One region of the Yersinia sp. SCPM-O-B-9106 (C-191) genome, then DNA from elsewhere that is predicted to be linked to it. Evidence: predicted binding sites of a transcription regulator. Region 1 holds the regulator's gene; each other region holds the start of a gene.

Region 1 (11,241 bases):
ACTTTGATCACAGCTTTGTGATGGCGGCGGCTGAACGCGCTAGCTTGAAGCGCAACCCGTTCCACCCCTTTGCCACCTTCGATACCGCAGCGCTCAGTGGGTTGGTTCTGGGGCAAACCGTATTGGCAAAAGCTTGCCTGACGGCAGGTATTCCGTTTGATAGCAGCCAGGCACACTCTGCTTTGTACGATACAATGCAAACGGCAAAATTATTCTGTGAGTTAGTCAATCGTTGGAAGAAACTCGGTGGCTGGCCGGTACCTGCGGGCGAATCCGAGCAATAGGGTTCCAGCAAAAAATAGACATTGACCCATTAAAAAAGGTGGCCAGCAAGCCACCTTTTGTTTTTTATACTGACCTGCCAGCATATTACTCTGCTGCGGGTTTTTCTTCTTCAGTACGGTATTTATCTGCCGTTTCTTTCAGCAGTTGTTGCAGTTCGCCACGCTGATACATTTCCATCAGGATGTCACAACCGCCGACCAATTCGCCGTCAACCCAAAGTTGTGGGAAGGTTGGCCAGTTAGCATATTTTGGCAACTCAGCACGGATGTCAGGATTTTGCAAAATATCAACATAAGCAAAACGTTCGCCACACGCGGATAGCGCCTGTACCGCCTGAGCCGAGAAACCGCAGTTTGGCAGCTTAGGCGAGCCTTTCATGTAAAGCAGGATTGGGTTTTCTGCTATCTGGCGCTGAATTTTATCAATCGTCGTCATTTCTTGCTTCCTCAAGCCATTTCGTGGCTACAATACTTAGAACCTAACCATTAGGGCTATTTTATTATTGCGTCCTGTCTATTGTAGCGACTGTCACTACTGGAATAAAACGCCATCTTTTGCAGGGGCTTTACTCTGTCAGCAAATGGTTATATTGTCAGCTACAAATATGTGCATTCAGAATAACATTTTTGATCCCATGACTTCATTATTATCTTCATCGTGGGATACCAGAAGTACCGGGCAGCTAACCCGTTGACATATGGTTGATTTAAGGCCATTTACCGGGTGAAAAAGCGACGATTGCGACGCCATTAATGTTTTCTCACAATATCGATTCAAATCCTGTCGCTCTCTGCTTTTTTATATCCTGAGTTTCAGCAATACTGTGACTCTTCGTATTCATTTCAGGGCCAAGGTTGGTAGCGTTATTATGCGTTTAATTCTTACGCTGTTTGTGCTGCTGTTTACCCAGCTATTTCTAAACCTTGCGCATGCTTCGCCGCAGGCTCACGTCTCGGCTGAGCAAAAGAAAGGCCAAATCAGTCAGGCCAACTCTGATGACCGTAAAAAACGTAAAGCCGATAAAACAACTAAAAAAGCCAAAGTGACCAGCAATAAAACCGCCAGTAAAAATGTCACAAATAAAACAATCGCCAATAACGATAAAAAGAAAACAGCGGCTACTGCCAGCAAAGCCATTAAGAAGAAAACACCGGAAGTCACTAAAACTACAGGAAAAAAATCAAGCAGCAGTAAAACAATTCCGAGTAAAACAATCGCAACTAAAAAACCACAGATTAAAACCGCAGCCAATAAAAAAGCGGCGGTGAGTAAAACAGAGAAAGTCGCTTATGGCCGCCACCGAAATAAAGCCCAAGGTAAAGCGGATGCCGAATTAGCGGCAAATAATAAGATAAAGCTCAGCCCTGCACATAAAAAACGCTACCAGCACGCCAAACAGACTGCGATGAGTAAACTGATGAAGCAAGTCGGTAAACCTTATCGCTGGGGCGGTACCTCCCCTAATACAGGTTTTGATTGCAGCGGGCTTATTTATTACGCCTATAAAGATGTCATCAGAATAAAAATGCCGCGTACAGCGAATGAAATGTATCATTTACGCGATGCTGCGCCGGTTAAGCGCGCTGAATTAGAAAGTGGGGATTTAGTCTTCTTTAATATAGCTAATCGTGGTGTTGCTGATCATGTCGGTGTTTATTTAGGCAACGGCAAATTTATTCAGTCGCCGCGTACGGGTGAAGACATTCGTATTAGCATGCTAGATAATGACTACTGGCAAGATCATTATGTTGGCGCTCGCCGCGTCGTAACACCCAAAACTATTCGCTAATCAGAATCTATTCGCTAATAAAAACCATTCACTAATATCGAACCCGGTAACGCTATCGGGTGCCAATAACCCAATCATCACTCCCCTTAATCGAATAACATCAGTGCATGGTTTTTACGCAATACCCCATCAAACGATATGGTTATCTCTGTCATTTCTGTTGAAAGTTGTTAAGATTAATACCCACAACAAAAATACAACAATTACGATTTTAACCGCCCCTCACCCTATCTTAGCGACTGCGAAAGATCGGATTTGAGGAGCAAACACCCTGAGCAACCCCGAAAGGAGAGAGCGATGTCTTTTGAATTACCGGCATTACCTTATGCACAAAATGCACTGGAACCGCACATTTCTGCAGAAACGCTGGAGTACCATTACGGCAAGCACCACAACACTTATGTGGTCAACCTCAATAATCTGATTAAGGATACTGAGTTTGCGGGTAAATCCTTGGAAGAGATTATTAAAACCTCCAGTGGCGGTGTCTTTAATAATGCAGCCCAAGTCTGGAACCACACCTTTTACTGGCACTGTTTATCACCAAATGGTGGCGGCGAACCTACTGGCAAAGTTGCCGATGCCATTAATCAATCCTTTGGTTCTTTCGCTGAATTTAAAGCACAATTTACTGATGCGGCAGTGAAAAACTTTGGCGCAGGCTGGACGTGGCTGGTCAAAAAAGCGGATGGCACACTGGCGATTGTCAGTACCTCAAATGCGGCAACACCGCTGACGACTGCGGATAAACCACTGCTGACGGTGGATGTATGGGAGCACGCTTACTATATTGATTATCGTAATGCGCGACCAAAATATCTGGAGAACTTCTGGGCTTTAGTGAATTGGTCTTTCGTTGAGAAAAATTTAGCCTGATACCGCGCAAACAGAAAGATACACACGTGGTTATTATCAGTAGAAATAATTAAGGGCGGGTTAACCGCCCTACTAATGGCTTCATACCGGCAAGCGGTTTAATTAATTCATTACCGCCACGAAGCTAAAAACAATAATCATTGCCAGCGCACCAACAGTCGTAATCAGCGACATTTTCAGATTGGTATCCATAAAAACTCCTCAGCCGGTTAATCTTTATACTCGTCATACTTCAAGTATAGTAAGGTAAAGGCACACAATTAGTGCGTTAAATCATTTTCCCACAGTTAAGAAAAAAAATCTTGTGCTCATTACGCACTTTATAACATTGATTAACGCTTTCACTTTTCCTCCAGATCAGCCAAAATTCGCAGTTCATAACTGTATGCCGACTCATAACGTCCAATAAAACCTCTCAGACAGCCTGCTGATTCAACTTACCAGCCTACTATCGTGTTTCTGTCTGAGCGGTGTTCGAGTCATACGGGCAAACGATTAACATAATACTTACCTGCTGTAACAGGTGAGCTTAGGAGTCATTCTTTTTATGGCAACGATTAAAGATGTGGCCAAACACGCGGGTGTGTCCACCACCACCGTTTCGCACGTTATCAATAAAACTCGTTTCGTCGCCGAAAATACCAAAGCCGCTGTGTGGGCGGCCATTAAAGAGCTGCATTATTCGCCCAGTGCTGTGGCCCGCAGCTTGAAAGTTAATCACACTAAATCAATTGGTTTGTTGGCAACATCCAGTGAAGCACCCTATTTTGCTGAGGTGATCGAAGCGGTTGAAAATAGTTGTTATAGCAAAGGTTACACCCTGATTTTATGTAACTCTCATAATAATCTTGATAAACAAAAAGCCTATCTATCCATGCTGGCGCAAAAGCGTGTCGATGGATTATTGGTGATGTGTTCTGAATACCCTGAACAATTGCTGGGGATGTTAGAAGATTATCGCAATATTCCAATGGTGGTGATGGACTGGGGTACCGCCCGTGGCGATTTTACTGACTCGATTATTGATAATGCATTCGAAGGTGGCTATTTAGCTGGCCGTTATCTTATTGAGCGCGGTCATCGTGATATCGGTGCTATTCCCGGTCAGTTATCACGGAATACCGGTGGTGGTCGCCATCAGGGCTTCCTGAAAGCACTGGAAGAGGCCAATATCCCGCTACGTGACGAATGGGTGGTTCAGGGGGATTTTGAGCCAGAATCCGGTTATAAAGCTATGCACCAAATTCTGACGCAAAAACACCGCCCGACCGCCGTATTCTGTGGCGGCGATATTATGGCGATGGGGGCAATATGCGCGGCGGATGAATTGGGCCTGCGGGTGCCACAAGATATTTCGGTGATCGGCTATGATAATGTGCGCAATGCGCGGTATTTCTCACCGGCGCTAACCACTATTCATCAGCCAAAAGAGAGATTAGGTGAAACCGCTTTTGCCATGTTGCTCGACAGAATTGTCAGTAAACGCGAAGACCCACAAACGATTGAAGTACACCCTAAGCTGGTCGAGCGCCGCTCTGTTGCTGATGGCCCCTACCGCGATTACCGCCGTTAATCTTCACCTGCCGGTAGCCCTCATGTTACCGGCAGCTAACGCTGTGCGTTCAGTCCTCAATCACGGCATTATCATCTTTTAGCCATTCATTATTAAGTGTGACACTGTCACCTAAATACGCCAGCATCCATGCTAAAGCTGGCGAATGATTATTCTGCTCCCACGTCAAACAACACGGGCTATCAGGAAGTGGCTCGGCCAAGGTTAATACCACCAGTTTCCCTTGTTCAATCAAGGGCGACACCATATGCGCGGGCACCATTCCGACACATAATCCTGCACACAGGCAATCTATTCCCGTCGCCCAATCGGGTGCCACTAAACGCTGTTGGTTATCCAAGGTCCAGGTGTCTCGTTTCGGCAGATTTCGCGCGGTATCCTCCAAACAGAGTGAGGGATAAGGCCGCAATTGGTCATCAATAAGGGAACCGGTTAAGTGGGCTAAGGGGTGATTGACGCTCACCACACAATGCCAAGTCAAAAAGCCCATGTCGCGGAAGATAAACCGCCCGCCAACCGGAATGGCGCGAGTCGCCCCAATGGCCATTTCAGCTTGGCCATCCGCCAGTGCATCCCAGACACCATTAAATACCTCATAGCGTACCCGCAGTTCGATATCAGGAAAATGGCGATAAAAATCCAATACTAAGCGGCGACTCCGCTGAGGTTTGACGATTTTATCGATCACGATATTGAGTTGCCCACGCCACCCATTCGCCACTTGCTGGCACTGTCGCCGCGTGCCATTCATTTTTTTGATAACATCTCGGGCTTCTTTGATAAAAACCCTGCCCGCTTCCGTCAATTCTACATCCCGGTGACGCCGTACAAATAACGGCACGGCCAGCCATTCCTCCAACTGGCGCACGGTATAACTTACCGCTGACGGGACGCGGTGCAATTCTTGAGCAGCAGCGCTGAAACTCCCGGTGCGGGCAACTGCATCGACCACATCCAATGAATATTCTGACCACATGATTCTGCACTTCCCTTAGACTGAATATTTACTATCAATTTTTTTGATAGCATGGCGCAAATATTACCGTTTCACAACAGAATAGCTCGCCGCTAGAATGCCCCCCGCAATGGAATTTCCATGATAAGAGTTTTGCCTGCAAAATTATAATGAGACACAAAAAATGAAAACGACTTCTAGTTTCATGTTCTACCTGGCCGGTTTGAGCATGTTGGGGTACCTGGCCACCGACATGTATTTGCCTGCCTTTGGCGCTATGCAACAAGAGCTGCGCACCTCTGCCGGCTCCATCAGTGCCAGCCTCAGTATCTTTCTCGCTGGTTTCGCTATCGCTCAACTTATCTGGGGGCCTGTTTCCGATAAGTTAGGCCGTAAACCTGTGCTATTAGTCGGGTTGGGTTTATTTGCCATCGGCTGTTTGGGGATTTTATGGGTTGAAACAGCGGCACAGTTATTGGTTCTGCGTTTTATTCAGGCGGTGGGAGTCTGTTCTGCAGCCGTGAGCTGGCAAGCATTGGTGGTAGATAGATACCACAGTAGCAAAGTCAATCGGGTGTTTGCGACCATAATGCCTTTAGTGGCGTTATCCCCTGCGCTAGCCCCTTTATTAGGTGCGTGGCTATTAAACCACTTCAGTTGGCGGTCAATTTTTGTCGTTTTATTGGCGATTACATTGCTACTGCTGATCCCGACCGCACTGCTTAAGGAACGGAAAAAAGGGGCCTCGGATGACGGGCTTAAAAGCAAAAGTGCCATTAGTTTCTGGCAATTGCTGAAATCTCCGGTATTTAGCGGCAACGTAATGATGTTTGCTGCATGCAGCGCCGGTTTTTTCGCCTGGTTAACCGGCTCGCCTTTTATTTTAGGTGATATGGGATATAGCCCGAATGCCATTGGTTTGAGTTATGTTCCACAAACATTAGCCTTTCTGCTAGGGGGTTTTGCTTGTCGCAGTGCATTGAGTCGAATTAAAGGCAACACTCTACTGCCGTGGCTGTTGGCCGGTTATGCCTTCAGTATGATTGCGCTCTATCTGATCGCCACATTGACGACACCAACACTGGTGACCTTACTTATTCCGTTTTGCATAATGGCGCTGGTGAATGGTGCCTGCTACCCTATTATCGTAGCGAATGCATTAATGCCCTTTCCGGCGAATACTGGCAAAGCGGCAGCGCTACAAAACACACTTCAGTTGGGTTTGTGTTTTATTGCCAGCATGATAGTTTCGCTCTTTATCAGCCAACCTTTACTGGCAACAGTCACGGTGATGCTATCGACGGTCGCTTTAGCCATATTAGGTTATGGCATTCATTGCTACGCGATGAAAAATGAAAAAAGCCATACTAATAATGATGACTATAATTACGCGGAGTCATAATCTCCAATAAAAATAGTCACTAAAGAACATGCAGGCCGGACGCGATTTATTATTGAGAAAGCGCTCCGGCCAGCCTATACTCAATCGAACTGATTAGATTACCATTTAAAAAAAGCATTATCTTAAGCATTTTCTGTGCGCGTGGATTGCGTCACATTTCCTCTTATGGATGAGTTGCCCTAAACCAAAGTGTCATTAGGGTTTCTTCTTAATCTTCCTCTGTCCGTAATGGATACCAGACACCAACTTTATTGGTATGTACCCGCGTATATAAATTTTATCGCGCGTCATAAGTCAGAAGAAAGTGATGGAGAAGCTATGAGTTCATCCTGTATTGAAGACCAAAGTATTCAAGAAAATCCGTGGTTTCGCATTATACAAGAAATGCTGAATCGGGCTGATATTGAAATCAATGGCTCACGCCCTTTCGACATTCAAGTTAATAACCCGAACTTCTTCAAACGGGTATTACAAGAAGGATCTTTGGCATTAGGTGAGAGTTATATGGATGGCTGGTGGGAATGTGACCGTCTGGATATTTTCTTCCAACGCGTTCTCAGAGCGGGTCTGGAAAAACAACTTCCACACCATTTCAAAGATACTTTACGCATTGCTGCTGCGCGTATAATCAACTTGCAATCAAAGAAAAGAGCCTGGATTGTCGGTAAAGAACATTACGATCTGGGCAATGACCTGTTTAGCCTCATGCTCGACCCCAATATGCAATATTCTTGCGCTTATTGGAAAGACGCCACAACACTTGAGCAAGCGCAGGAAAACAAATTGCAGATGATTTGTGAGAAACTGCAATTAGCGCCCGGCATGACCTTGCTCGATATTGGTTGTGGCTGGGGCGGGCTTGCTGCTTATGCTGCACGTCATTTCGGGGTGTCCGTCTCCGGCGTGACCATCTCGGCTGAACAGCAAAAATTGGCCCAAAAACGTTGTGAAGGTTTGGATGTCACTATTTTGCTGCAAGATTATCGCGACCTGGATGAACAATTTGACCGCATCGTCTCTGTAGGAATGTTCGAGCATGTCGGCCCCAAAAATTATCGCACCTACTTTGAGGTGGCTAACCGAAATCTGAAGCCTGATGGGTTATTTTTACTGCACACCATTGGCGCTAATCGTACTGACCTGAGCGTTGACCCGTGGATTGATAAGTATATTTTCCCTAATGGTTGTCTACCGTCAGTACAACATATAGCCCAAGCCAGCGAACCTTATTTCATCATGGAAGACTGGCATAATTTCGGGGCAGATTACGACCGAACACTGATGGCATGGTATGAACGCTTCCAAGCCGCATGGCCGAATTTAGCGGAGAATTACTCACCGCGATTTGAACGGATGTTTAGCTATTATCTGAATGCTTGTGCGGGTGCATTCCGCGCCAGAGACATTCAATTGTGGCAGGTATTATTCAGTCCAAATGGCGTAGAAGGCGGTATTCGAGTGGCGCGTTAGTCTCTAAAAACGCTGTCAAGGTGGGGGCTCATCAGCCCCCTACTCTTTTAGTATCCTATCCCCGGATAGCTTTATCAGCTGCCGCTGCAGACAGCTGTGCAATATCGCGTTGCGCTAATACCCGCTCAACGGTATCCACCACCGCCTGCGTCTGTGGGTCTATCTCGATATTCACTCTATGCCCCAAACGCTTTTTACCTAATGTGGTGCGCGCCAGTGTCTCTGGGATCAAATGCACACAAAAACGATTGCTTACGACTTCACCGATAGTCAGGCTAATGCCATCAATACCGATAAAACCTTTATGTAATACATATTTCATTAAATCGTCGCTGGGCAGTCGAAACCAGATCTGACGGTTATTTTCTGATGTATATATTTTAGTTATTTCGGCGGTACACATAATATGCCCGGACATAAGATGCCCACCAATTTCATCGCTGAATTTAGCCGCGCGTTCCAAATTAACCACATCACCGACCTTAATATCACCCAAATTGGTGATACGCAGGGTTTCCTTCATTAAATCGAAACTGACCCGATTTCCATTAACTTCGGTCACTGTTAAACAGCAGCCATTATGGGCCACAGAAGCCCCCAAGGCTAACTCAGGCAACATTTCAGTGGGCATTTCAACCACATGAGTACGGAAGTTGGATTTTTCGTCGATGGCTACCACGGGCGCGGTGCCTTGAACAATACCGGTAAACATACGCCATGCCTCTTATCTAGAGAGAAAATTTCTTTGCCGTGATTCTGCCTCAGAAGATAAAGAAAACCAAACCACTTAGACTAAAAATTACTATTGAAGTTATTTCGTTGATATTCAGTTGATATAGCCTAAATAATTCGAGTTGCAGGCAGGCGGCAAGTGAGTGACAAATCTGGTCGGGAACCGATTTGAACAGCATTATTTATGCTAGCCCGCAGGGTGAGCCTCAAGGATGAGGCTCATTCATCCCGATGAGTTTACACAGGTAAGTGATTCGGGTTATTCAGCGTAGCCAACGCACATGCAGCTTAAAGTATGACGGGTATATTTAATGACAAGGATTGCTTAAGCACGGTGAGAAGGTACAATCTTTTATACTTTTTATGCTCCAAAGTTTTTCCGCTATTTTATTTATCGCTCATGCGCGATAAATAGTCGTTATTGACATCATAACTAGGTTATACCCAAGTAACTTCGAGATGCAGGTAGGCGGCAACCGAGTAACAAATCTGTCGGGAGCAGATTTGAACGCTGCTAGCAGCGGCCTCGAAGAGGCCTGGCCCATGAAAGGGCCGAGTAATGAGGGCAGCCAACCCCCTTGCATCTTGAAAGACGACGGGTAGAAAAAGGTGTATACGTGCAGAAGTATATTGTCGAAGCGCGTAGCTTATTAGCTCTCGCTATTCCTGTTGTTATTGCGCAATTGTCCCAAACAGCCATGGGCGTGGTTGATACTATTATGGCCGGTTCTGTCAGTGCGACCGATATGGCGGCCGTTGCTGTTGGGACTTCTATCTGGTTACCGGCTATTTTATTCGGTCACGGGTTATTATTGGCGCTGACCCCGACGGTCGCCCAACTTAACGGCTCAGGGCGGCGCAATCAGATTGCTCACCAGGTCAGACAAGGGTTTTGGCTGGCTTCCTGTGTCTCCGTGTTAATTATGGTGGTCATCTATAACAGCGACCACGTCATTAGACAGATGCACAATATTGACCCGGTGCTGGCCGACAAAGCGGTTGGTTTCCTGCATGCCATTATGTGGGGCGCGCCCGGTTATCTATTTTTCCAAGTGCTGCGAAATCAGTGTGAGGGATTATCCAAAACCAAACCAGGGATGGTGATTGGCTTTATTGGCTTACTGGTCAACATTCCCATTAACTATATTTTTATCTACGGTAAATTTGGCGCCCCGGCGCTCGGCGGGGTGGGTTGCGGGGTAGCAACCGGGACAGTTTACTGGGTGATGTTCTTGATGATGCGCTGGTATGTGACTCGCGCCCGCTCACAGCAAGATATCAAGCTAGAGAAAGGTTTTGCCGCCCCTGATTGGAAAGTGATGAAACGCCTCGGTGGCCTTGGATTGCCCGTTGCACTGGCGCTGTTTTTCGAAGTCACATTGTTCGCGGTAGTGGCATTGCTGGTTTCTCCGCTAGGGATTGTCGCCGTTGCAGGGCATCAGATTGCCCTCAACTTTAGCTCACTGATGTTTATGTTACCGATGTCACTGAGTGTCGCCGCGACCATTCGTGTTGGTTTTCGCCTCGGTCAAGGGTTGGTTGATGACGCCAAAGTGGCCGCCTATACCAGTATTGCGGTTGGGTTAATGCTGGCTTGTGTCACCGCAGTGTTTACCGTGGTATTCCGAGAGCATATTGCGCTGCTGTATAACAAAACTCCGGAAGTCGTGGTGATGGCCTCCCACTTAATGTTGCTGGCGGCGCTTTACCAATTATCTGATGCTATTCAAGTGATTGGCAGCGGTGTATTGCGCGGTTACAAAGATACCCGCTCGATCTTCTTTATTACTTTTACCGCGTATTGGCTGGTGGGGTTACCGAGTGGCTATCTGTTAGGGCTGACCGATTATATTGTTCCGGCCATGGGGCCTAGTGGCTTCTGGATTGGGTTTGTTATCGGCCTGACCTTGGCGGCGATCTTAATGGCGCTACGCATCCGTTGGTTACAAAAGCAACCGTCCGCTTTTATTCTGCAAAAAGCGGCACACTAAGCGCTATTATTTTGGAAGCTAATCGTATTGTGGGCGTTAATCACAGCGGCTTATGCCCATGATTAACGCCCCTATAAATCAGAAAAGATGAAGAAAAAAACAGCGTAATGGGTAAAATCTCAGCAATTACGTGAGTTTGCAGTGAATATTATGTTTTTCCCCTTGCCA
Region 2 (11,241 bases), 2.0 Mb from region 1:
TGCTGTCATCCGTGGTGTTCTTATTACTCAAACCTAAAGATGGCGATAATTTAATTCAGGGCCGTAATGTGAAAAAAGTCACGCAGCCCGTAGAGAGTGAAGTTTAGTGGGTTACAACTGACCCGCGCTCTATCAGCTCGGGAGTGAGAATCAGAACTTGTGGTTCCGTTTCCGGGTTATTCAGTCGATAAATAAGTGTATCAATGGCCAGCTCGCCGAGGGAATCTTTCGGCTGATGAATAGTCGTCAAAGGTGGCGTCATATATTGTGCGATTTCAATATCATCATAACCAATGACCGCCATATCTTGCGGAATTGATAATCCGGCTTGATGCAAAGCCTGATAAACCCCAACCGCCATAGCATCATTACTGGTAAAAACGGCTTCAGGGGGCTGCGGTAATGCAAGTAGCTGTTTCATGGCCACCAAACCACCGCCAAATTCAAAATCACTCGCCACTTCATAACCTGGAAGCACCGGCAGACCCGCGCGTTCCATAGCTTGGCGGTATCCTTCCAAACGTTCTTTAGCGGGGGTTTTATCTTGTGGGCCAGCAATACAGGCGATGCGAGTATATCCTCTGGCAATCAAATACGAGGTTGCCATTTCCCCGCCTAATAAAGAGTTATCCTGAATGACGTCATTTACCCCTTCGAAAGGGGCCCAGTCCATCATAATGATTGGCAGGGAAGGATAACAACGCAGAATATCTTGTGACGGGCGGTGACTTTCGGTGCACATCAGTAGCAAACCATCGACACGTTTTTGCATCAAAGTTTCAATACTGCGGCTCATGCGATCAATATCACCCTCGGTATTACACAAAATCAAACTGTAGCCGCGCTCATAGCAACTGCGCTCCACACCACGAACCACTTCGGCGTAAAATGGGTTGCTACTGGCCGTGACCAACATGCCGATAGTCCGAGTTTCATTGAGTTTTAAACTACGCGCCAATGCAGACGGGGCATAGTTGAGTTGCTTGATGACAGCCAGCACTTTGTCGCGAATAGGATCGCTAACAAAACGATTTTTATTAATAACATGCGAGACAGTTGAGGTTGATACGCCCGCTAAACGGGCGACATCTTTCATGGTGGCCAAAGTTATACCCGGTCTTGTAAGAAACTGTCGATCTCGGCCCGCCATGGAATGGAAGGTTGTGCGCCAGGGCGCGTCACTGCAATAGCGGCCGCAGCATGCGCAAATCGGACGGCTACGTCCATCGATTGGCCTTCCAATAAAGCTGTCAGTAATGCGCCATTGAATGTATCACCGGCGGCAATAGTATCTACGGCATTCACTTTGAACCCAGCAACTAATTTACCCTGGCCGCGCTCACTGAGCCACACACCACGGCTGCCCAAAGTAATAATGACGGTCGCGATACCTTTATCATGCAAAATTTGCGCGGCTTTCGCTGCGTCATCATCCTGCTCAATATGAACACCGGTTAAGCGCTCAGCTTCAGTTTCATTTGGGGTAATCATATCCACCAGCGTTAACAGCTCGTCGGGCAGTTCACGGGCGGGGGCGGGATTGAGGATAACCTGAGTTTGATGCTGTTTCGCCAATTTGGCGGCGGCGATAACTGTCTCAAGTGGGGATTCCAGTTGCATTAATAATGCATCTGCGCCGATAACCTGCTGCTGGTAGCGGCCAAGATATTCAGGAGTTACCGCCGAGTTTGCACCAGCATGAATACCAATGACATTCTCGCCCTCACCATTCACAAAGATCAGCGCCACACCGGTAGTGCTGCCCGCGACAGCTTCGATGGGTTTGGTATCAATATTATCACTGGCTAACTGCTGGCGTACCCGGTCACCAATATCATCTTCACCCACACAGGCAATAAACGCGATATTCGCCCCACTACGGCCAGCAGCAACGGCCTGATTAGCCCCTTTGCCACCGAAAGCAACTTTATACTGCTCCCCTACCACCGTTTCACCCGGACGTGGAAACTGCTCAATATTCAGAATATGGTCGGCATTGATGCTGCCCAAGACCACCAGTTTACCTGTTTCCATCGTATTTATTCCTTTGTAGATGACGCCACCGCCCAGATTACCGCGACGGTGGCGTAGTGCCCTGCTTTTCTTTTTTATTGTTTGGTGACTAACTTCAAGTCAACCGGGATAACGGCCTGTATTTTCTCGCCTTTCAATACTTTATCCGCGGTTTGTACACCAATAACACCAATCTGGTCTGGACGTTGAGCAATAGTTGCACCCATTTTGCCACTCTCGACAGCTTTAATACCATCGTCAGTGCCATCAAAACCAACCACTAGAACATCAGTTTTGCCCGCAGTCTGCAAGGCACGCAATGCGCCCAGCGCCATCTCGTCATTCTGAGCAAACACCGCCTGAACATCAGGGTGAGCGGTCAGCAAGTTTTGCATGACGTTCAAACCTTTCGTCCGGTCAAAATCAGCCGGTTGGCTAGCCAACAATTGGAATTTGTTTTTTTCCATTGATTGCTTGAAGCCTTCGCCGCGCTCACGAGCAGCAGATGCACCAGCAATCCCTTCCAATTGAATCACTTTGGCATCGCTACCGACTTTCTTCGCAATAAAGTCACCGGCCATTTTGCCGCCAAAACGGTTATCAGAAGCCACGTGACTCACCACGGTACCGGCATTAGCCAAACGGTCGAGAGTAATGACGGGAATATTTGCCTGGTTGGCCATTTTAACCGCGTTGCCCACTGCATCGGAATCTGTTGGGTTGATCAACAGCAACTTGGTACCGCGCACAGTTAAGTCCTGCACGTTAGCCAATTCTTTAGCCGGGTTGTTTTGGGAATCCAAAATCACTAAGTTGTAGCCCAGTTTATCCGCTTCTTTTTGTGCGCCGTCTTTCATTGAAACAAAGAACGGGTTATTCAGTGTGGAAACCACCAACGCAATGGTGTCTTTTGCCAGCGCGTTAGCACTTACGGTAGCGCTCAATGCAACAACAGAGATCAAAGTAGCCAGTTTCTTCATTTTCATGGTCGCAATTCCTGTAGGGGTTAGCAAATTCAATTTAGTAGGCGTTATTGTCGCAGACAGTTTGGGTGCGGCCAGCGCACAAGAACCGGAGCGTACACAAAGTACGTGAGGATTCTGAGCACTGCCCAAGCCCAAAATGGCAAGTAAAATAGCCTACTGCTTTTTATTGTCTACCAACACCGCAAGCAGGATAACGACTGCTTTGACGATCATTTGGTAGTAAGAGGAGACACCCAATAAATTCAAACCGTTATTTAAAAAGCCGAGGATTAATGCACCGATCAGGGTGCCAACAATCCGCCCTTTACCCCCAGCGAGACTAGTCCCCCCCAGAACTACGGCTGCTATTGCATCCAGTTCATAGCCGGTACCGGCGGTAGGTTGTGCTGATGATAAGCGGGCAACTTCGATAATTCCTGCCAATGCCGCTAACAATCCACAAAGTGAATAAACAATAATTTTAACTTTATCAACACTGATACCAGAGAGGCGAGTTGCAGATTCATTCCCCCCCAGCGCATAGATATAGCGGCCCAGACGTGTGTGATGCAGCATGTACCAAGCCGCGATAAAGACAATCGCCATCAACCAGATAGGGGTCGGCACACCAAATGGACGGCCAATACCGAACCAACCAAAAGTATCGCCAACATCAGTAAATCCGGTATTTATCGGGCTACCATTGGTATAAACCATGGTGACACCGCGTAATAACAGCATCATGACCAAAGTGGCAATAAAGGCCTGTACTTTGCCCTTAGCGACAATCACCCCAGTGATGCCGCCGATAAACGCCCCCAGAGCCAGTGCGGCTCCCACGGCAACCAGCGCATTGACTTCCAACCCGACAATGGAGGCCGCCACCGCGCCAGTCAGCGCCAATAATGACCCCACCGACAGGTCAATACCTGAGGTCAGGATAACCAGCGTCATCCCAACAGCCATAATGGCGTTGACGGAAGTCTGCTGGAGAATGTTAAACATATTATTAAGGGTAAAAAAGTTCGGGCTTAGTGACGAAACCACAGCAATCAGCACCAGCAGCGCAATCAGTGATTTTTGTTCTAATAACCATTCTTTACTGAACCAGCGCTTGGTATTGATAGTTTGGGAACTCATATCTGATTACTCCTGCTCTACTCGTCATATTTCAAGCCGCATGTGCGTTGGCTTCCTGCAACTCGAATTATTTAGAGTATAAATAAATTATTTTTCCAATAAATCGCGCTTGCCGACGGCCGCGGCCATCAACACTTCTTGGGTAGCCTGTTCAATAGAGAACTCGCCGCTTAACTGGCCTTCATGCATCACAATGATGCGGTCGCTCATGCCCAGCACTTCCGGCATTTCCGAGGAAACCAGAATGATGCTCAGCCCTTCTTGTTTGAATTGGTTAATTAACTGATAAATTTCTTTTTTGGCCCCGACGTCCACCCCACGGGTAGGTTCATCAAGAATCAACACTTTTGGCCGAGTCATCAGACCGCGGGCAATAGCTACTTTTTGCTGGTTACCGCCGGATAACAAACCAATCGGCTGCTCCATGGAAGGCGTTTTGATATTAAATAAACGAATAAAATCCGCCACCGCCAGCTGCTCATCCGCATGCTTGAGCGAGCCACCTGAACGGCTGAAATAACGCAATGCAGTCAAAGACATATTTTCTTTAACTGACATACCGAGCACTAATCCGTCGCGTTTACGGTCTTCAGAAATATAAACAATGCCGTTGGCTAAACCGTCCTGCGGTGAATGAGTCACGACTTCACGGCCATCCAACATGACAAAGCCGGATTTACGCGGCAACGCACCATAGATGATTTTCATCAGCTCAGTGCGGCCTGCGCCCATCAAACCCGCCACTCCCAGAATTTCACCACTGTAGAGGGTGAAATTGACATTTGTCACTCCGGGGCCACATAGCTGTTTGACCTGTAAGCGTTTTTCACCACGAGGTAAATTCAGGCGCGGATATTGTTCTTCCAGCTTACGGCCCACCATCATCTCAATCAGTGAGTTTTCAGTCAGCGTGTTAACCGGTTTTTCGGCAATAAACTGCCCATCACGGAACACCGTAACGTCATCGCAAATCTCAAAGATTTCTTTTAGCCGATGGGAGATATAAACAATACCGCGGCCTTCTGCTTTCAACTCTTTAATAACATTAAATAAAGAGGCCGTTTCGGTGTCAGTCAGGGCATCGGTTGGCTCATCCATGATGATAACTTTGGATTCAAAGCTCAGCACTTTGGCGATTTCCACCATTTGCTGGTCACCAATGGAAAGCTCGCCCACCAGCCGATGGCTGCTGTAGCTGATATTCAGACGCGCCAGCAGTAAATCGGCTTCGGCATACATTTTTTTCCAATCAATGCCGCCAAAACGATTAACAAACTCGCGCCCTAAAAAGATATTTTCGGCGATGGTTAATTGTGGGATCAGGTTAAGTTCCTGATGAATAATGCCTATTCCCGCTTCCTGCGACTCTTTCGGGCCATTAAACACCACTTCTTTACCCAAGAAATGCTGACTGCCGGCATCTTTATGGTAGATACCCGTCAACACTTTCATCATGGTCGATTTTCCGGCCCCATTTTCGCCTACCAATGCCATCACCCTGCCGGGATAGACACTCAGCGCAGCACCCGAAAGTGCTTTGACGCCGGGAAAGGCTTTATCAATCCCTTTCAGTTGCAGCAAAGGTTGCATAAACGCCTCAGAAAGTTACGCCGGAGCAGAGAATGATGTTAGCAAAGGGGGAACATTCCCCGCTACGAATCACTGCCCGACTTTGTTTGGTTTGCTCTTTAAAAGCCTCATGGCTGATATAGTGCAAAACAATTTGGTTTCCCTGGTGTTGCTCAAGTTGTGATAGTTGTGCGAGCAACGTTTCATGGAGTTGCGGGTTATTTTTAATAATCTCCTCCGCCAAGACGGCACTCTCAACCTGCATTTCTTGTGTTACCACCTCAAAAACCTGGAGGAACCCAGGAACGCCTCGAGTCAGTGCCAAATCGATACGTGTGGTGGTTGCCGGTATTGGCAGCCCCGCATCACCTATCACAATCTGATCGGTATGGCCCAAGCGGGAGATAACAGCAGAAATATCAGAATTCAGTAATGCGCCTTTTTTCATTTTCGACTCCAGCAGCGAAACGTTTCGCTGATACTGAGTTTAGAAAAATGGCAGCAGAAGGCAAACCCAATTTGGTAGAATTGTGATCGCCATCGAAACGTTTCGCTGAACAAATGAAAAACGGGAATGATGAATGTGAAAAAGGCCGTTATGATTAACGGCCTTCTACGTTAAATCTCTACCTGTGTGCCCAATTCAATCACCCGATTCGGCGGGATTTCAAACTGATCGGCGGCGCGCAGCGCATTACGGCTGAGGGCAATAAATAGCTTGCCGCGCAAGAACAGATACCATGGCCGCTTGGTTAGGATGAGCGACTCGTGCGACATAAAGAATGAAGTCTCCATCATTTGACAAGGTAAGCCTTCCAAACCGCAGCGATGGAAAATCTCTTCCACATTCGGGGTTTCGCGCCAACCATAGCTGGCGACGACGCGCCAAAAAGTCGGTGAGAGCTGCTCGATGGTCACGCGATTAACATTATGGACATACGGCGCATCTTCAGTTCGCAGTGTCAGCAACACCACCCGATCATGTAATACTTTGTTATGCTTAAGATTATGCAGCAACGCGAATGGAATAACATTCATCGCCCGCGACATATACACCGCCGTACCGGGAACACGTACCGGTGGTGACTTCTCCAATGAAGCAATCATCGCTTCCAGTGAATTACCGTGTTCATGCATACGGCGCAACAAACTGAAACGCTCACTTTTCCAGGTGGTCATGATGATAAACATCACTAAGCCCAATGACAGTGGCAACCAACCGCCGGAGAACAATTTCAGGGCATTGGCGGAGAACATTGGAATATCAATAATCAATAAGACCACCAGCAAGCAGCCGACAAAGACGCGGTTCCAGTGCCAGTTTTTCAGCGCCACGATACAGAATAGAATACTGGTGATGACCATGGTACCGGTCACGGCGATGCCGTAAGCGGCAGCCAAATTACTGGAACGCTCGAAGCCAACAATCACTAATACCACCGCCAGATACAGTGTCCAGTTAATCACCGGGATATATATCTGACCAGATTCCATTTCTGAGGTATGAATAATGCGCATCGGCGGTAAATAACCTAAACGAACGGCTTGCCGGGTCAGAGAAAATACGCCAGAGATGACAGCCTGCGAGGCAATGACGGTCGCCAATGTTGCCAGTATTAATAATGGAATCAATGCCCAGTCAGGGGCGAGCAGGAAAAAGGGGTTTTTGATGGCTTCTGGATTTTTCAGTAATAACGCGCCCTGGCCAAAATAATTCAGCACCAATGAGGGTAGCACCACGGTAAACCAAGCCAACCGAATAGGAAATTTACCAAAGTGCCCCATATCCGCATATAAGGCTTCCACCCCGGTAATTGCCAGCACTACCGCGCCAAGAGCAAAGAACGAAACAGATTTATACTCAGTAAAGAAGCTTATTGCCCATTTAGGATTCAGTGCAGCCAGCACTTCCGGATTGGCGATAATGCTGCGTAACCCCAGCAATGCCAAGGTCAAGAACCAAACCAACATCACTGGGGCAAACAATTTACCGACGCTACCAGTCCCGTGTTTTTGAATCACAAATAACAGGGTTAACACGGCAATAGAGCAGGGGACAATATAAGGATCAAGTGCGGGTGCGGCTATTTCCAGCCCTTCAATGGCCGACATAACCGATATTGCCGGGGTGATGACCACCTCACCATAAAAGAAACTGCCGCCAATTAAACCGAGGATCACCAAAATTGAAGTGGCTCTGGAAGAGGTATTACGCCCAGCCAAAGACATCAAGGTTAAAATACCCCCCTCACCGGCGTTATCCGCGCGCATGACATAGGTCAGATATTTAACCGAGACAATCAGAATTAACATCCAGAAAATCAGTGATAAAAAACCAAATACCACATCCGGACGCACATCAAAACCGTAATGACCAGAAAAACACTCTCTCAAGGTATAGAGTGGGCTGGTACCAATATCACCATAAACGACCCCTATTGCTGCCAGGGTTACCGCCGATAAAGACTGTTTATGTTCTGTGCTCATAATTGATTTCTTTTTGCTAGAACATCCATAACCTGATGTGTACGTTTGAGAACCGAAATAATCGGTTCTGTGTCCCTTGACGCCCACCAAAAGGCGCACAGTATGCACCATTTCAATAGATTGCCTACTCTTAAATCAAGCAACGAAAAGAGCGGAAATAGATCGACTACAAATAGCCGATGATATAAAAATATTACTAATCAATGAGCTATCTTATGAAGAAAAAGAGGATTTATTCCTACTGATCAGGTAAAAATTCATCAACTAACGGAACATATAGAGCAATTATGGCGCAATCATCACAATTAGCTGAAAGAATCTCCCGTTTAAGCAGTGCCCTTGAGAGTGGCCTGTATGAAAGACAGGAGGCTATTCGCTTGTGTTTATTAGCCGCCCTCAGTGGCGAGAGTGTATTCCTACTTGGCCCGCCGGGGATAGCCAAAAGCCTGATTGCCCGCCGCCTAAAATTTGCTTTCCGCAATGCCCGGGCATTTGAATATCTGATGACTCGTTTTTCTACGCCGGAAGAAGTGTTTGGCCCACTGTCTATTCAAGCGCTAAAAGAAGAAGGGCGCTATCAGCGCATGACCGGAGGTTATCTGCCGGAAGCTGAAATCGTTTTTCTGGATGAAATTTGGAAAGCCGGCCCGGCTATTCTGAATACTTTACTGACCGCCATTAATGAAAGGCGCTTTCGTAATGGTGATCGGGAAGACAGTATTCCTATGCGCTTGTTGGTGACGGCTTCAAATGAGTTGCCGGATGCAGACAGCAGTCTGGAAGCGCTTTATGACCGAATGCTGATCCGCCTATGGCTGGATCGCGTACAAGAAAAACAAAACTTCCGTTCTTTGCTACTCAGCCGCCAGAATGAAAATCATAATCCGGTGGCTGAAAATCTTAGTATCAGTGATGAAGAATTTTATCAGTGGCAGCCATTGATAGACAAAATGGCCCTACCAGATAACTGTTTTGAGCTTATTTTTCAGTTACGTCAACAACTCAGTGCGCAAGAAAAAGCGCCGTATGTCTCTGACCGACGGTGGAAAAAAGCCCTGCGCTTACTGCAAGCCAGCGCCTTTTTCAGTGGTCGGGATGAAGTAACCCCCATCGACTTAATCTTGCTGAAAGATTGCTTATGGCATGACCTGAGTTCGCTAAAATTGCTGCAACAACAACTTGAACAATTGCTAACGGAGCAAGGATACCAGCAGCAAAACTTATTAATGAAGCTCCAGCATATTAATAGCCAATGGTTGAAGCACCAGCAACAGCAAAGTGACCATCAAGCACTGACAGTGACCAAGCAAAGCGGAATGTTCAGCCGTAAACCGCAATATTCTCTGCCGGATCATCTCACAGACAGCACCCTAACCCTGTTTCTGCAAAAACCGCTCAGTTTGCATGATATGCAGGTCAATCATCTGCAAATAGAAAAAGAGGCGCTAACTCAATGGCTTAATAAGGGGGGGATTTTACGCGCCAAATTAAATGGTGTCGGTTATGCCCAATCTATTGATGCAGAGATTGACGATCAGCTACATATCACGCTTCTGGATGTAAGCCGCCAGCCATCAATATTGTCACAACCTGGGGCTTCCACCGCCACTGTGCCGCCTGAGTTGCTGCTGGAGTTGGCAGAGCTGGAAAATAGCCTGGCTGAACAACGGCGGTTATTCAGTCAGCATCAACCTTGCTTGTTCACGCCGTCCTCTTGGTTGGCGAAAATAGAAGCCAGCTTGCTGAATGTGGCAGAGCAAGTGAAACTGCTGCAACAAAAACTGCGCGGTCATTAATCAATGCTCAGCCTGGCAACATTGGATTTGCTGCTATCGATAAGCGAAAGTGAGCTTATCGAAGAGATGGTGGTGGGGTTATTGGTATCACCGCAGTTAGCGTTATTCTTTGAAAAATTCCCGCGCATTAAACGGGCATTAATGAAGGATATCCCCGGCTGGAAGCAAAACTTACAACAGCGTATTCGGGAGGCAAAAGTCCCCGCAGGGCTGGCAAATGAGTTTGCCCTGTATCAACAGAGTCTGTTGGAGGCCAGCCCACTATTTTATGACCATCTCCCGGAGATTGTGGCGCAATTGCAACAGTGGCATTCGCCTTTCGCCACACAAGCTAAAACATTGCTACAAACTGCAGATTTAGAGAAAAACCCCCAAACCGGCGATAGTTTTCAAACTCTCTTTTTACAGCGCTGGCGCATCAGCCTGACCTTACAAACCATCACTATCCATCATCAGTTACTTGAGCAAGAGCGGGAGCAACTTTTAGCTGAGTTACAACAGCGGCTGGCGCTCAGTGGTGCTTTGGAACCGATCCTGGCGACGAATAATAGTGCAGCAGGGCGGCTTTGGGATATGAGTCAGGGCCATTTGCAGCGCGGTGATTATCAGTTATTGCTGCAATATGGCGATTTTCTGCAACAGCAGCCGGAATTACAGCAGCTTGCAGAGCAACTGGGCCGCAGCCGCAGTGCTAAAGCACAACCCACCCCCGATGCCCGCTTTGAACCTTACACCGTGATGGTGCGCCAACCTGATACCGTGCCAGAGGAAGTCAGTGGCATTCATCAGAGCAATGATATTTTGCGATTGTTGCCGACCGAGTTAGTGATGCTGGGGATGAGCGAGCTGGAATTTGAATTTTATCGCCGCTTATTGGAAAGGCGCTTGCTCACTTATCGCTTACAGGGGGATAACTGGCAGGAAAAAACTTTACAGCGCCCGGTCAGCCTTAAAAACCATGACGAACAACCTCGTGGCCCCTTTATTGTCTGTGTCGATACTTCTGGTTCGATGGGAGGATTTAACGAGCAATGCGCCAAGGCATTTTGTCTGGCTTTGCTGCGTATTGCGCTAGCGGATAATCGCCGCTGCTACATCATGCTATTCGCCACGGAAATCATTCACTACGAACTCTCATCAGCTAATGGTATTGAGCAAGCAATACGTTTTCTTAGCCAACATTTTCGTGGCGGCACCGATCTCGCGGCCTGCTTAGCCAGCACCCTCAATAAAATGGAAGAGAGAGACTGGTATGACGCGGATGCCGTGAT
Region 3 (11,241 bases), 190 kb from region 1:
CCCTGATACTCCGCACTGAATCTTTGGGCCAAATTAATCTGATAACAGTCGCCATTGTGCAAATATTCCTGAACTTGCCGGAATTTTTCACCATATTGCTCTCGCGACATATTGGCTTGCCACCGGCTGGTTAACTTAAATGGCAAAGTGGCTTCGGGGTTTCTTTGTTGCAGCAACCACTGCAAGCGCTGTTCAGCATCGCCATGACAGACCAGTGTCAGTTTTTGCAAATGATGATCGGCAATCAAGGCCCAGTCATACAGGCCGACGGCCATGTCTGGTAAGGCGATATCTGGCTCGGCCAGCACCGGTAGTGTCTCAACCCGTCGGCCCAAATCATAACCAAATAGCCCTAATGCTCCGCCCAAAAAAGGTAGGTCAGGGTGGGGCGAAATAGCGGGAGAAAACTTATCCAATTGCTGCTGCAATAAAGAGAATGGATCTTCGAGGGAAAGCTCCTGGCCTTGCGTACTGATAATTTCTGTTTGCTCGCCCCGCGTGGTGAGAGTGACTTGCGGGTCGGCGACCAGAATATCAAAACGGTTATGGGTGTGTTCAGCAAATCCGGAGTGCAGCAACATGGCCCAAGCTTGATGGGCAAGGGGGGCGAATTGCTGGAGCAGGGCATCTGGTTGATAAGGCAAGGTTTTGCAGGTCAGGGTTTTCACACTCATGAGTCACGATTCTTTTCTTTCGGCTGAACATATTAGGCGGTAGAAAGGTATTTTCACCACCAAAGTTGGGCAAGATTAGCATAAATTACCCAGTGTTTGGGGGCTGTTCACCAGTGGCAGTCAATCCACCGTAAATAGCGATTCACTTTAAATAACAATAAACAGGTATACTGAATCAATTATATGCAGGAGATAAATCAATGTTAGCGGGTATGCCTTCACTTTCTCATGAGGAACAGCAAGAAGCTGTCGAACGTATTCACCAATTCATGTCGGAAGGAATGAGCAGTGGTGAGGCGATTGCTTTGGTCGCCGCAGAAATTCGCGAGCGGCACGAGAATGATCCACAAGCCATGCCTATCTTTGAAGATTCTGACTTTGATGAGAGTGATGAGTCTGATTATCGTCGTGATAATGAGCAGGATGCGGACGAAATAGAAGATCCGTACGAGGGATAAGCTCCGGTTTTGTGCTATTCAATGCCAATAAACCCGCCGTGATGGCGGGTTTATTCATCAGTGCCAGATTATTTACCTGTCACAACTATTTACCTGTCACAACTATTTATCAGTCACGACGACTGCGCTTGCGGCACGTTTTGCCACTTCAATCGCGCTATCAATATCATCCGCTACCGCCAACGCCACGCCCAACCGCCGTTTACCCGCAATATCGGGTTTACCAAATAAACGAATTTGCGTGTCACCGACCAAGGCGGTTTCCAACCCATGGTAAGCAATATTATGGCTGGTCAATTCGGGTAAAATAACCGCCGATGCCGCTGCGCCATACTGACGAATGGTGCCAATGGGCAAGCCCAAAAATGCGCGCACATGCAAGGCAAACTCAGACATATTTTGCGAAATCAACGTCACCATGCCGGTATCGTGAGGGCGCGGTGAAACTTCACTGAAAATAACCTCATCGCCACAGACAAACAATTCCACCCCAAATAGCCCGTAGCCACCTAGCGCCGTGACCACTTGGGAAGCAATTTCTTTCGCCCGCGCCACTGCAATATCACTCATCATTTGTGGCTGCCAGGACTCACGGTAATCGCCATCTTCCTGACGATGACCAATAGGCGCACAAAAGTGGATGCCATCAACCGCGCTGATGGTCAGCAAGGTGATTTCAAAATCAAAGTGTACCAATCCCTCGATAATCACTTTACCGCCGCCCGCGCGGCCACCTTGCTGCGCGTAATCCCATGCGGCCTGAAGTTGCTGTTCATTGCGAATCAAACTCTGGCCTTTACCGGAGGAACTCATCACCGGTTTGACAATGCACGGGTAACCTATCTCACTGACCGCCTGGCGGAATGCACTCTCGGTAGCGGCAAAGCGGTAGCTGGAGGTGGGCAATTGCAGCTTTTCGGCAGCCAGACGGCGAATACCTTCGCGGTTCATGGTCAAACGAGTGGCTTCGGCGCAGGGCACAACCTTCTGGCCCATATTCTCTAACTCAACCAGCATATCTGTGGCGATAGCTTCAATTTCTGGCACGATATAGTGAGGTTTTTCCTGCTCGACCAACTGCTTGAGCGCTGCGCCATCCAGCATGTTAATCACATGGCTGCGATGAGCAACATGCATCGCGGGTGCATCGGCGTAGCGATCAACCGCAATCACTTCCAGCCCCAGCCTTTGGCATTCAATCGCCACTTCTTTACCCAGCTCTCCAGAGCCAAGCAACATGACACGGGTGGCATTCGGGCGCAGAGCGGTTCCAATAGTCAGCATAGTTAGGTACCTACATCAGTGGGAAATTTTGACACGCGATGAATTTTACGGGCATGAGTATAAGGCAAAATGGCGACGAAAACGATTGCGTATTGGCTCTTAAGCAGAGAATCAGACCATTTTATCGGTATTGATGCGGTATAGTTCCGGCAATAGCCCTATATCTGGTATTATCGCGCCAAAATCTTGCGCTCGCCTTCAGGCCATCGCTGCCATTCCATTCCGTTATAAGAGTTACTGCCGTGAGCACAACGTCCTTTTCTTCCCTGACACTGCCTGCTGAGCAGTTGTCCAATCTTAATGAACTTGGCTATACCGAGATGACACCGGTACAGGCCGCAGCATTACCGGCCATCCTCAATGGGCAGGATGTTCGGGCAAAGGCCAAAACTGGCAGTGGTAAAACTGCGGCTTTCGGCATTGGTTTGCTGGACAAAATTGCTGTGGGTGAGTTTGTGACTCAAGCTTTGGTGCTGTGCCCAACACGTGAACTGGCTGATCAGGTCAGTAAAGAATTGCGCCGGTTAGCGCGATTTACTCAAAATATTAAAATCCTGACCCTGTGTGGCGGCCAGCCGATGGGCCATCAGTTAGATTCTCTGGTGCATGCCCCGCATATTGTCGTCGGCACTCCGGGCCGTATTCAGGAGCATTTGCGCAAGAAAACGCTGGTGCTGGATGACCTCAAAATTCTGGTGCTGGATGAAGCCGACCGCATGCTGGATATGGGTTTTACCGATGCCATTGATGATGTCATTGCCTATACCCCACCGCAGCGCCAGACATTGCTGTTCTCGGCGACTTATCCGGCGGGTATTGAGCAAATCAGTGCGCGGGTTCAGCGCCAGCCAGTCAATGTTGAAGTTGATGATGGTGATGAAGCGCCCGCGATTGAGCAGGTATTTTTCGAAACCACACGCGAAAAACGTTTGCCGCTGTTGATCTCCGCCCTCAGTCATTATCAGCCCGCTTCTTGTGTGGTGTTTTGTAACACCAAGAAAGATTGCCAGAGTGTCTATGAGGCGCTGGAGTCCCGTGGCATCAGCGTGTTGGCCTTACATGGCGATTTAGAACAGCGCGACCGTGATCAAGTGCTGGTGCGTTTTGCCAACCGCAGTTGCCGGGTATTAGTCGCAACTGATGTTGCTGCGCGGGGTCTGGACATTAAAGACTTGGAACTGGTGGTCAATTTCGAACTGGCATTTGATCCCGAAATTCATGTGCACCGCATCGGCCGTACCGGGCGGGCAGGGATGAGTGGTCTGGCGGTGAGCCTGTGTACCCCACAGGAAATGACCCGCGCCCATGCCATTGAAGATTATATGCAAATGAAACTGAAATGGACGCCAGCCGAGCAGGTAAGCCGCAGTGCTAACACCATGCTGGAACCTGAAATGGTCACCTTATGTATTGATGGTGGCCGTAAAGCTAAAATTCGCCCTGGCGACATTTTGGGGGCTTTAACGGGTGAAGCCGGTCTGACCGCCGCGGATGTGGGGAAAATCGATATGTTCCCGGTTCATGCCTATGTTGCTATTCGCAAGGCGAGTGCCAAACGGGCTCTTCAGCAGTTACAGCAAGGCAAGATCAAAGGCAAAAACTGCAAAGCCCGTTTATTAAAATAATCACAGTAGAGGGCGATGGTGGTTGCATCGCCCCGACAAATCACATTATACTGTGATTATGTACAGTAATCTGTAAGTGAAGAGGACGCGTATCAATGGCCGTTGAAATAAAATTCGTCGTGGTAAGACAGGGTGAGGAAAAAATGACTTTCACAACCAAAAAAGAAGCCGATGCCTACGATAAAATGCTGGATTTGGCTGACAATTTGTCTGAATGGTTGGCACAGTCACCTTTAACACTTGAAGAAGATCAACGCGAGGCTCTGAGCTTCTTCCTTGCAGAGAACAAAGATGCATTAGGGCAAATTCTGCGGGGTGCCCAGCCAGCGGCCTCCGCCGAGGGGCAGCCAAAAGCGAAAGTTGAAAAAATCGCATCAGAGAAAAAATCCAAACCTGATGAAAATCAAGCGGCTTAATCTGCCTGATTTCGGCAGGAAGTGAAAAAGGGATCTAAAATGAATCGTGAAATCACCTTCTTTCGCCGGTTTGAGGCGGATATTCTGGCCGATCGCAAAACGATCACTATCCGGGATAGCAGTGAATCCGATTTTCGCCCAGGGGAAACCCTGCGCGTATGTCGCAATGAAGACGGCGTATTTTTCTGCCATATTTTGGTTAAATCCGTCACTCCAATCACCTTGGATACACTGACGCAACACCATGCCGAGCAAGAAAATATGTCGCTGGATGAACTGAAAAAAGTGATTAAGGAGATCTATCCGGGGTTGGAACAGTTTTACGTGATTGAATTTACTCGGTGTTAATTAAATAGCGTTAACATATTGATTTTTAGCGCTATTCGTTCTGTAACCCCCTTTCAATCATTGTTCCAGCCAGAGGATAGAAATAATAATATCTGGAGGAATGATGAGAAAGACAGGACTCGCCTTAATAGTGGCCGTCGCTTTAGCCGGTGCCATCAGTAGTGTACAGGCCCAGGAACCGCGGGTAGCAAAAGTCCCTACTTGTACTGGGTTAAATCAATCTCAGGTTGCGACTCAAGTTAAACGTGATTTTCTACAAAATCGTATAACACGTTGGGAAGCGGATAAAAAAGGGTTGGGTACTGATAGCCCGGTTGTCTGGATTAGCGCGGTAGACATTACAGGCCAAGATGATATCTGGCAGGTTCCATTGACCGCTCGTGGTAAAAAAGGCGATAAAACCTACCAAGTGGTGCTTGATTGTAAAGCTGGCACTATCGCCTATACCTTGCGTGCTTGAGACCGCAGGGGTGGAATTAAGCTAATCACAACAGGTGCTGGCGTAAAGGTATCCTGCACCTGTTTATCATGTTGCTTATCATTGAATTACACTCTTTCAACTCAAATTTAAGCAGATGCTGCCGCTTGGCATCGACAGGTAATCGTGTCACTCTCGCGATAACGAACACTGATGGACACTTCAACTAATGACCATACCTCCAAAGGCAGATAAACGCCCTTATCCGATGACGATGCACGGTGATATCCGTACAGATGATTATTATTGGCTACGTGATGATGAGCGCACTGATGCTGATGTTCTGAACTATCTGCAAGCTGAAAATGAGTTCACCGAGTCGGTGTTGAAGCCGCTGCAACCGCTTCGCGAAACTTTGTATCAGGAAATGGTTTCCCGCATTCCGCCCCAAGAAGAGTCCGTCCCCTATACCCGCAATGGCTACCGCTATCAAACACGTTTTGAACCGGGTAATGAATATGCCATTTACGTTCGCCAACCGGTTTGGGCGGATAGTAGTTGGGAAACCTTACTTGATGGTAATCAACGCGCGGCGGAAAGCGAGTTCTACACCTTGGGGGGCCTGGATGTTAGCCCAGATAATCAACTACTGGCAGTGGCTGAGGATTTCTTATCACGGCGTCAATATGATATCCGGGTAAAACATTTACAAAGTGATAGCTGGCAGCAGGAAGTTATCAGCAATACGTCGGGTAGCTTTGAATGGGCCAATGATTCAAAAACACTGTATTACGTGCGTAAGCATGAAAAAACGTTGCTGCCTTATCAAGTCTATCGCCATGTCGTGGGCACTGACCCTGCATCGGACCAGCTGATTTATCAGGAAGCGGACGATACATTCTATGTCGGGTTGGAAAAAACCACATCTGAGCGCTTTATTGTCATCCATCTCAGTAGCACCACAACATCTGAAATTTTACTGTTGGATGCCGATCAGCACGAGCCGCTGCCGCAAATGTTCGCGCCACGCCGCAAAGACCATGAATATGGTTTAGATCACTATAAGCAGCATTTTTATTTACGTTCGAATAAAGATGGCAAAAATTTCGGTCTATATAAAATCGCCGATGCAGCTAAAGTGCCCGTTGATTTCGCTGATGAATCTCAGTGGCTACCCTTAATTACGCCAAGAACAGAGGTTATGTTGGAAGGCTTTAGCCTATTCCGCGATTGGCTGGTGGTGGAAGAACGGAGTGAGGGATTGACGCATTTGCGGCAAATTCACTGGGTCACCGATGAACAGAAGTCGGTGACTTTTGATGACCCTACCTATGTCACTTGGTTGGCATATAACCCAGAGCCAGAAACTGAACTGTTGCGCTATGGTTATTCTTCCCTGACCACGCCAAGCTCCATGTATGAACTTAATATGGATACCGGCGCTCGTCAGTTGCTCAAGCAGCAGGAAGTCAAAAACTTCACACCAGAAAAATATCGTAGTGAGCGGATTTGGGTCACCGCATCGGATGGTGTCAAAGTGCCAGTTTCATTGGTTTATCATCGTGATCATTTTGCCCCAGGCAGTAACCCGCTGTTGGTCTATGGCTACGGCTCATATGGCAGCAGCATGGATCCGGTATTCAGTGGTAGCCGTTTAAGTCTGTTAGATCGTGGTTTTGTCTTTGCACTGGCGCATATTCGGGGTGGTGGGGAACTGGGGCAGCAATGGTATGAAGATGGCAAGTTGCTCAAGAAATTAAACACATTCAATGACTTTATCGATGTTACCAAAACATTGGTTGCCAAGGGTTATGGCGATGCTAATCGTGTTTTCGCTATGGGCGGTAGTGCGGGCGGCTTGTTGATGGGCGTTGTTATTAATCAGGCGCCTGAATTATACAAAGGTGTTGTGGCGCAGGTGCCATTTGTTGATGTGGTCACCACTATGCTGGATGAATCTATCCCTCTGACGACTGGCGAGTATGACGAGTGGGGCAATCCAAATGATAAGGCCTATTACGATTACATGAAGCAATATAGCCCATACGATCAGGTTAAAGCTCAAGATTATCCGCACATGCTGGTAACTACCGGGTTGCATGACTCTCAGGTTCAATATTGGGAACCCGCAAAATGGGTCGCGAAACTGCGAGAAATGAAAACTGATGACCACCAATTATTGCTTTATACCGATATGGATTCGGGCCATGGGGGTAAATCAGGGCGCTTCAAAGCTTATGAAGATATTGCTTTGGAATATGCTTTTATTCTCTCTCTAGCTTGATTCACAAAATCGGTTATGTCAGATAATGTGTCAGGGTATGGCGCATATCTGGCGTAAGGTCGGCAATTGAGGTCAGCATCCAGCGCAGGTAGTCCGGATCTTGCCGGGCTATCTGTTCAATACTTTTTCCACGATATTTCCCGAACTTAAATGTCTGTAACAACAGCGGTTGTTGCGTCATTTCCACCATCTGCTCGGCGTTCCACCCAGAGTCTCGTATGATGCGTTGCAACAGTGCGGCGGTGACATAACAATCATACAAAGCACGATGTGGATAAAGATTATCTGGCACTGAAACATTCAGGCGCAAAGCGTAACGCAGATATTGATTACTGTGCTTAATATCAGGGTAGAGCATACGGGCGAGCTTTAAGGTGCAAATCCATTGACCACCCATCTCCGGTAACAGACCGCGGTCAAAGGGGGCGTTATGAGCGACATAATACGGGCTCCCTTGATATTTTCTAACTGCAACGGCAATTCGCGGTTTACCTTCCACCATTTCTTCCGTGATATGGTGAATTACCATGGCATCGAGACTGATTGGCCTGTCTGGGCTAACCAAGTCACTCATAGGGTTGCTCAATAATCCGTCCACCATATCGACAGACGCGATTTCGACAATACCCCCCTCCAAACCACAAGTTTCTGTATCGATGACACGAAAATACATTCTTATTCTTCCCCGTAATGCCTAAATATTAGCAACAAAAAACCCGCCTATCGTGGCGGGTTGACTGACGAGACGAAAAGTCCGTTATTCTGCGCTAGTGGAAGATGACTTTTTAGCGCGTTTCTCAGCTTTTTTCTCAGCTGGTGTTTTTAGTGGCTTTTTCTTCGCGTTCTTTTTGCTGTCCATTCCCTTACTCATGGCTTGCCTCTCTTTACCTTCGGTTAGGTTGGTACGCCCACCTATTAACCACCTAATGGGGGGGAGTTGCAAGGGAAGAAAACATGAATATACTTAATATATTGTTTAATAAAGATATTATTAAATATCAATCCCTCTTATTACGCTCCAGTACGCGCCATGTTTTGAGCTAAGACCTGAAAATTAATTAAGTTATGGTGTATTTATCACCGGTTGATGGAATTAATGTGCTGATTGGCGTAAATGTAATGTTTTATCGTTGACCCTGCGGGCTGTATAAGCTTTGATAACTTTATTGTCTCAACAAACATGGAAAAATAATGGAACAATTACGTGGGCTTTATCCAGCGTATGAACCTTACGATAGTGGCTTACTAGACACAGGTGATGGTCACCAGATTTACTGGGAACTCTGTGGCAACCCTGAGGGTAAGCCCGCGGTATTTATTCATGGTGGCCCTGGTGGCGGGATCGCGCCTTATCACCGGCAACTTTTCAACCCAAAGAAATACAAAGTATTACTTTTTGATCAACGCGGGTGTGGGCGTTCGACGCCCCATGCCAGCTTGGATAACAACACAACCTGGCATTTAGTTGATGACATTGAACGGCTGCGTGAGATGGCCGGCGTAGATAACTGGTTGATATTTGGCGGCTCTTGGGGTTCGACACTTGCGTTGGCCTACGGTGAAACCTATCCCGAACGGGTCAGTGAAATGGTTTTGCGTGGGATATTCACTCTGCGTAAAAAAGAGTTGGATTGGTATTATCAGGACGGGGCTTCCCGCTTCTTCCCCGATAAATGGCAGCGCGTGTTATCCCTGTTAGCGCCAGAAGAGCAGGGTGATGTCACTGCGGCCTATCGCAAGCGGCTGACCTCACCGGACAAAGCGGTACAATTGGAGGCCGCAAAAATTTGGAGCTTGTGGGAGGGAGAAACAGTCACTTTACTGCCAACCAAAAGCGCGGCTTCTTTCGGTGAGGATGACTTTGCTCTGGCATTTGCCCGCATTGAGAATCACTATTTTACCCACTTGGGCTTTTTGGATAGCGATAACCAACTGCTCGATAACGTCACGCGCATTCGCCATATTCCTGCGGTAATTATTCATGGCCGATATGATATGGCTTGTCAGCCACAGAATGCGTGGGATTTAGCAAAAGCATGGCCAGAGGCTGAACTGCATATTGTCGAAGGTGCCGGACATTCCTTTGACGAACCAGGGATCTTGCACCAACTAATTCTTGCAACCGACAAATTTGCTCGAAAATCCTAGCGATTCTCACCGCCAAACTCCCGCAGACCCTGGTGCGGGAGTCTCTTACTCATGACTTCATTTTGGGTTCATACGGCAAGCGAGAGAATTTATTTGATTCACTGCGGTAGTGTGCCAACCGCTGTAAAAAGTATTCACGTAGCTCATCCGGCTGTTCTCGAGCAACCATTTCAGGGATCACCGGCATATTGTAGCGCTCTTTAAATGCAACCCCAGAAGCGGCCAGATCGACATTCATTTTTGCTGTTTCTTCATCAGAAAGCTCAGCCAGATTATATCCCATTTTTCCTCTCCTTCGTGGCGCATCGGCAGTTATGGCGCAAAAGGTAATGCAGCTGGCAGATATTGGCAAGAGGCTAATGTGCCCTAATAATATCTAATTAAACGTTTTTGCAGTGAGATAATATGACCTCAAAGTCATAAGGTTATTATTTATTGAAATAAACCTCAAATAAGAATCATTCTTTTTAGTATTCTGGTGTTAATGTAAATGATTCTTATAATAATTAATCTCATGTTTAAATTTAAAAAATATGGTTAATAATCAGCTGGTTAAGTTATTTAGTGATTTTATTAAATATTAATGTGAATAGGGTGTTCTTATTTTGTTTTTAACTTGGCATAATACGCTAAGTTAATCGTTGCTTACCTGCATTATAAAAATTAGGGAATTATCATGTTGAAAACAGAAATGGCTCAGAAGCTTAATGAGCAACTGAATCTGGAATTTTACTCTGCCAATCTTTATCTACAGATGAGTGCTTGGTGCAGTGATAAAGGCTTTGAAGGCGCGGCAGCATTTTTAAAAGAGCATTCTCAAGAAGAGATGCAGCATATGCAGCGTTTATTTGAATATCTGAGCGGAACGGGCGCTATGCCGGTATTGGGTACAATCAGTGCGCCGCCGACAGATTTCGCATCACTGGCTGATGTATTCAAACTGACTTATGAGCATGAGCAACTTATTACGACTCAAATTAATGAGCTTGCCCATGTCGCAATGACCACTCACGATTACTCTACATTCAACTTCCTGCAATGGTATGTGTCTGAACAGCATGAAGAAGAAAAACTGTTCAAATCTATTCTGGATAAACTGGCGCTGGTGGGTAATAGCGGCAATTCATTGTTCTTCGTCGATAAAGATCTGAAAACCATGGCTGCACAGAGCCACGTTCAGGCGTAATTTTTTGGCTTGATTTGAACTCGCCGCAGTCTCTATCCACTCTTTAGTGGAAATAGAAATTGCGGCTTTTTATTGCCTCTTCACCATACTCGTCCCTCCCTTTTCTCTTAATTTTATTGTTTCGTGCTAACAACATGTTGTTTAGCTATGGTTTCTCGACTTGCCATATTGAAATCGTTATCATTTGCAATCAAGCTAAAAGCGCTAGCTGAGCTTAATTGCTACTCAACTATTGGTGATATTTCAATCGCCATTCATAATTTGGCGTTTTATTTTGTGCCCTACCTCACAGGTAGTGCAATTGACTGGAAGTGATAGGGGTTCGCGCTGCCAATATAGGATATGGTTGGTAGCAGACAGATTCTTCTCCCCCATCGATTAAGGGATATTATGTTTATTC

The links. The regulator PurR, encoded in region 1, represses purine synthesis genes. The targets are predictions, from matches to a motif close to CANGCAAACGTTTGCNTG.
Positions count from the first base shown of each region.
Region 2: the regulator PurR is predicted to act here: its motif matches at 6,148-6,165, upstream of rbsD (D-ribose pyranase).
Region 3: the regulator PurR is predicted to act here: its motif matches at 2,491-2,508, upstream of purT (formate-dependent phosphoribosylglycinamide formyltransferase).

Region 1 is NZ_CP110791.1:2,315,047-2,326,287, forward strand. It holds gene rnt (ribonuclease T) at 1-284, shown strand, start outside; gene OP863_RS10625 (Grx4 family monothiol glutaredoxin) at 370-720, opposite strand; gene OP863_RS10630 (C40 family peptidase) at 1,154-2,074, shown strand; gene sodB (superoxide dismutase [Fe]) at 2,372-2,950, shown strand; gene OP863_RS10640 (YnhF family membrane protein) at 3,053-3,142, opposite strand; gene purR (HTH-type transcriptional repressor PurR) at 3,498-4,523, shown strand; gene punR (DNA-binding transcriptional activator PunR) at 4,573-5,499, opposite strand; gene punC (purine nucleoside transporter PunC) at 5,663-6,880, shown strand; gene cfa (cyclopropane fatty acyl phospholipid synthase) at 7,199-8,350, shown strand; gene OP863_RS10665 (riboflavin synthase) at 8,406-9,062, opposite strand; gene OP863_RS10670 (MATE family efflux transporter) at 9,700-11,073, shown strand.
Region 2 is NZ_CP110791.1:4,360,978-4,372,218, forward strand. It holds gene mdtD (multidrug transporter subunit MdtD) at 1-107, shown strand, start outside; gene rbsR (ribose operon transcriptional repressor RbsR) at 104-1,105, opposite strand; gene rbsK (ribokinase) at 1,108-2,034, opposite strand; gene rbsB (ribose ABC transporter substrate-binding protein RbsB) at 2,109-2,999, opposite strand; gene rbsC (ribose ABC transporter permease) at 3,153-4,118, opposite strand; gene rbsA (ribose ABC transporter ATP-binding protein RbsA) at 4,206-5,708, opposite strand; gene rbsD (D-ribose pyranase) at 5,716-6,135, opposite strand; gene kup (low affinity potassium transporter Kup) at 6,306-8,174, opposite strand; gene ravA (ATPase RavA) at 8,462-9,970, shown strand; gene viaA (ATPase RavA stimulator ViaA) at 9,974-11,241, shown strand, end outside.
Region 3 is NZ_CP110791.1:2,506,222-2,517,462, reverse strand. It holds gene pabB (aminodeoxychorismate synthase component 1) at 1-674, opposite strand, end outside; gene OP863_RS11650 (YoaH family protein) at 875-1,132, shown strand; gene purT (formate-dependent phosphoribosylglycinamide formyltransferase) at 1,235-2,416, opposite strand; gene dbpA (ATP-dependent RNA helicase DbpA) at 2,659-4,041, shown strand; gene OP863_RS11635 (YebG family protein) at 4,137-4,457, shown strand; gene yqfB (N(4)-acetylcytidine aminohydrolase) at 4,497-4,805, shown strand; gene yebF (protein YebF) at 4,909-5,265, shown strand; gene OP863_RS11620 (S9 family peptidase) at 5,453-7,507, shown strand; gene exoX (exodeoxyribonuclease X) at 7,521-8,180, opposite strand; gene pip (prolyl aminopeptidase) at 8,699-9,655, shown strand; gene OP863_RS11605 (DNA polymerase III subunit theta) at 9,705-9,938, opposite strand; gene ftnA (non-heme ferritin) at 10,332-10,841, shown strand; gene yobA (CopC domain-containing protein YobA) at 11,232-11,241, shown strand, end outside.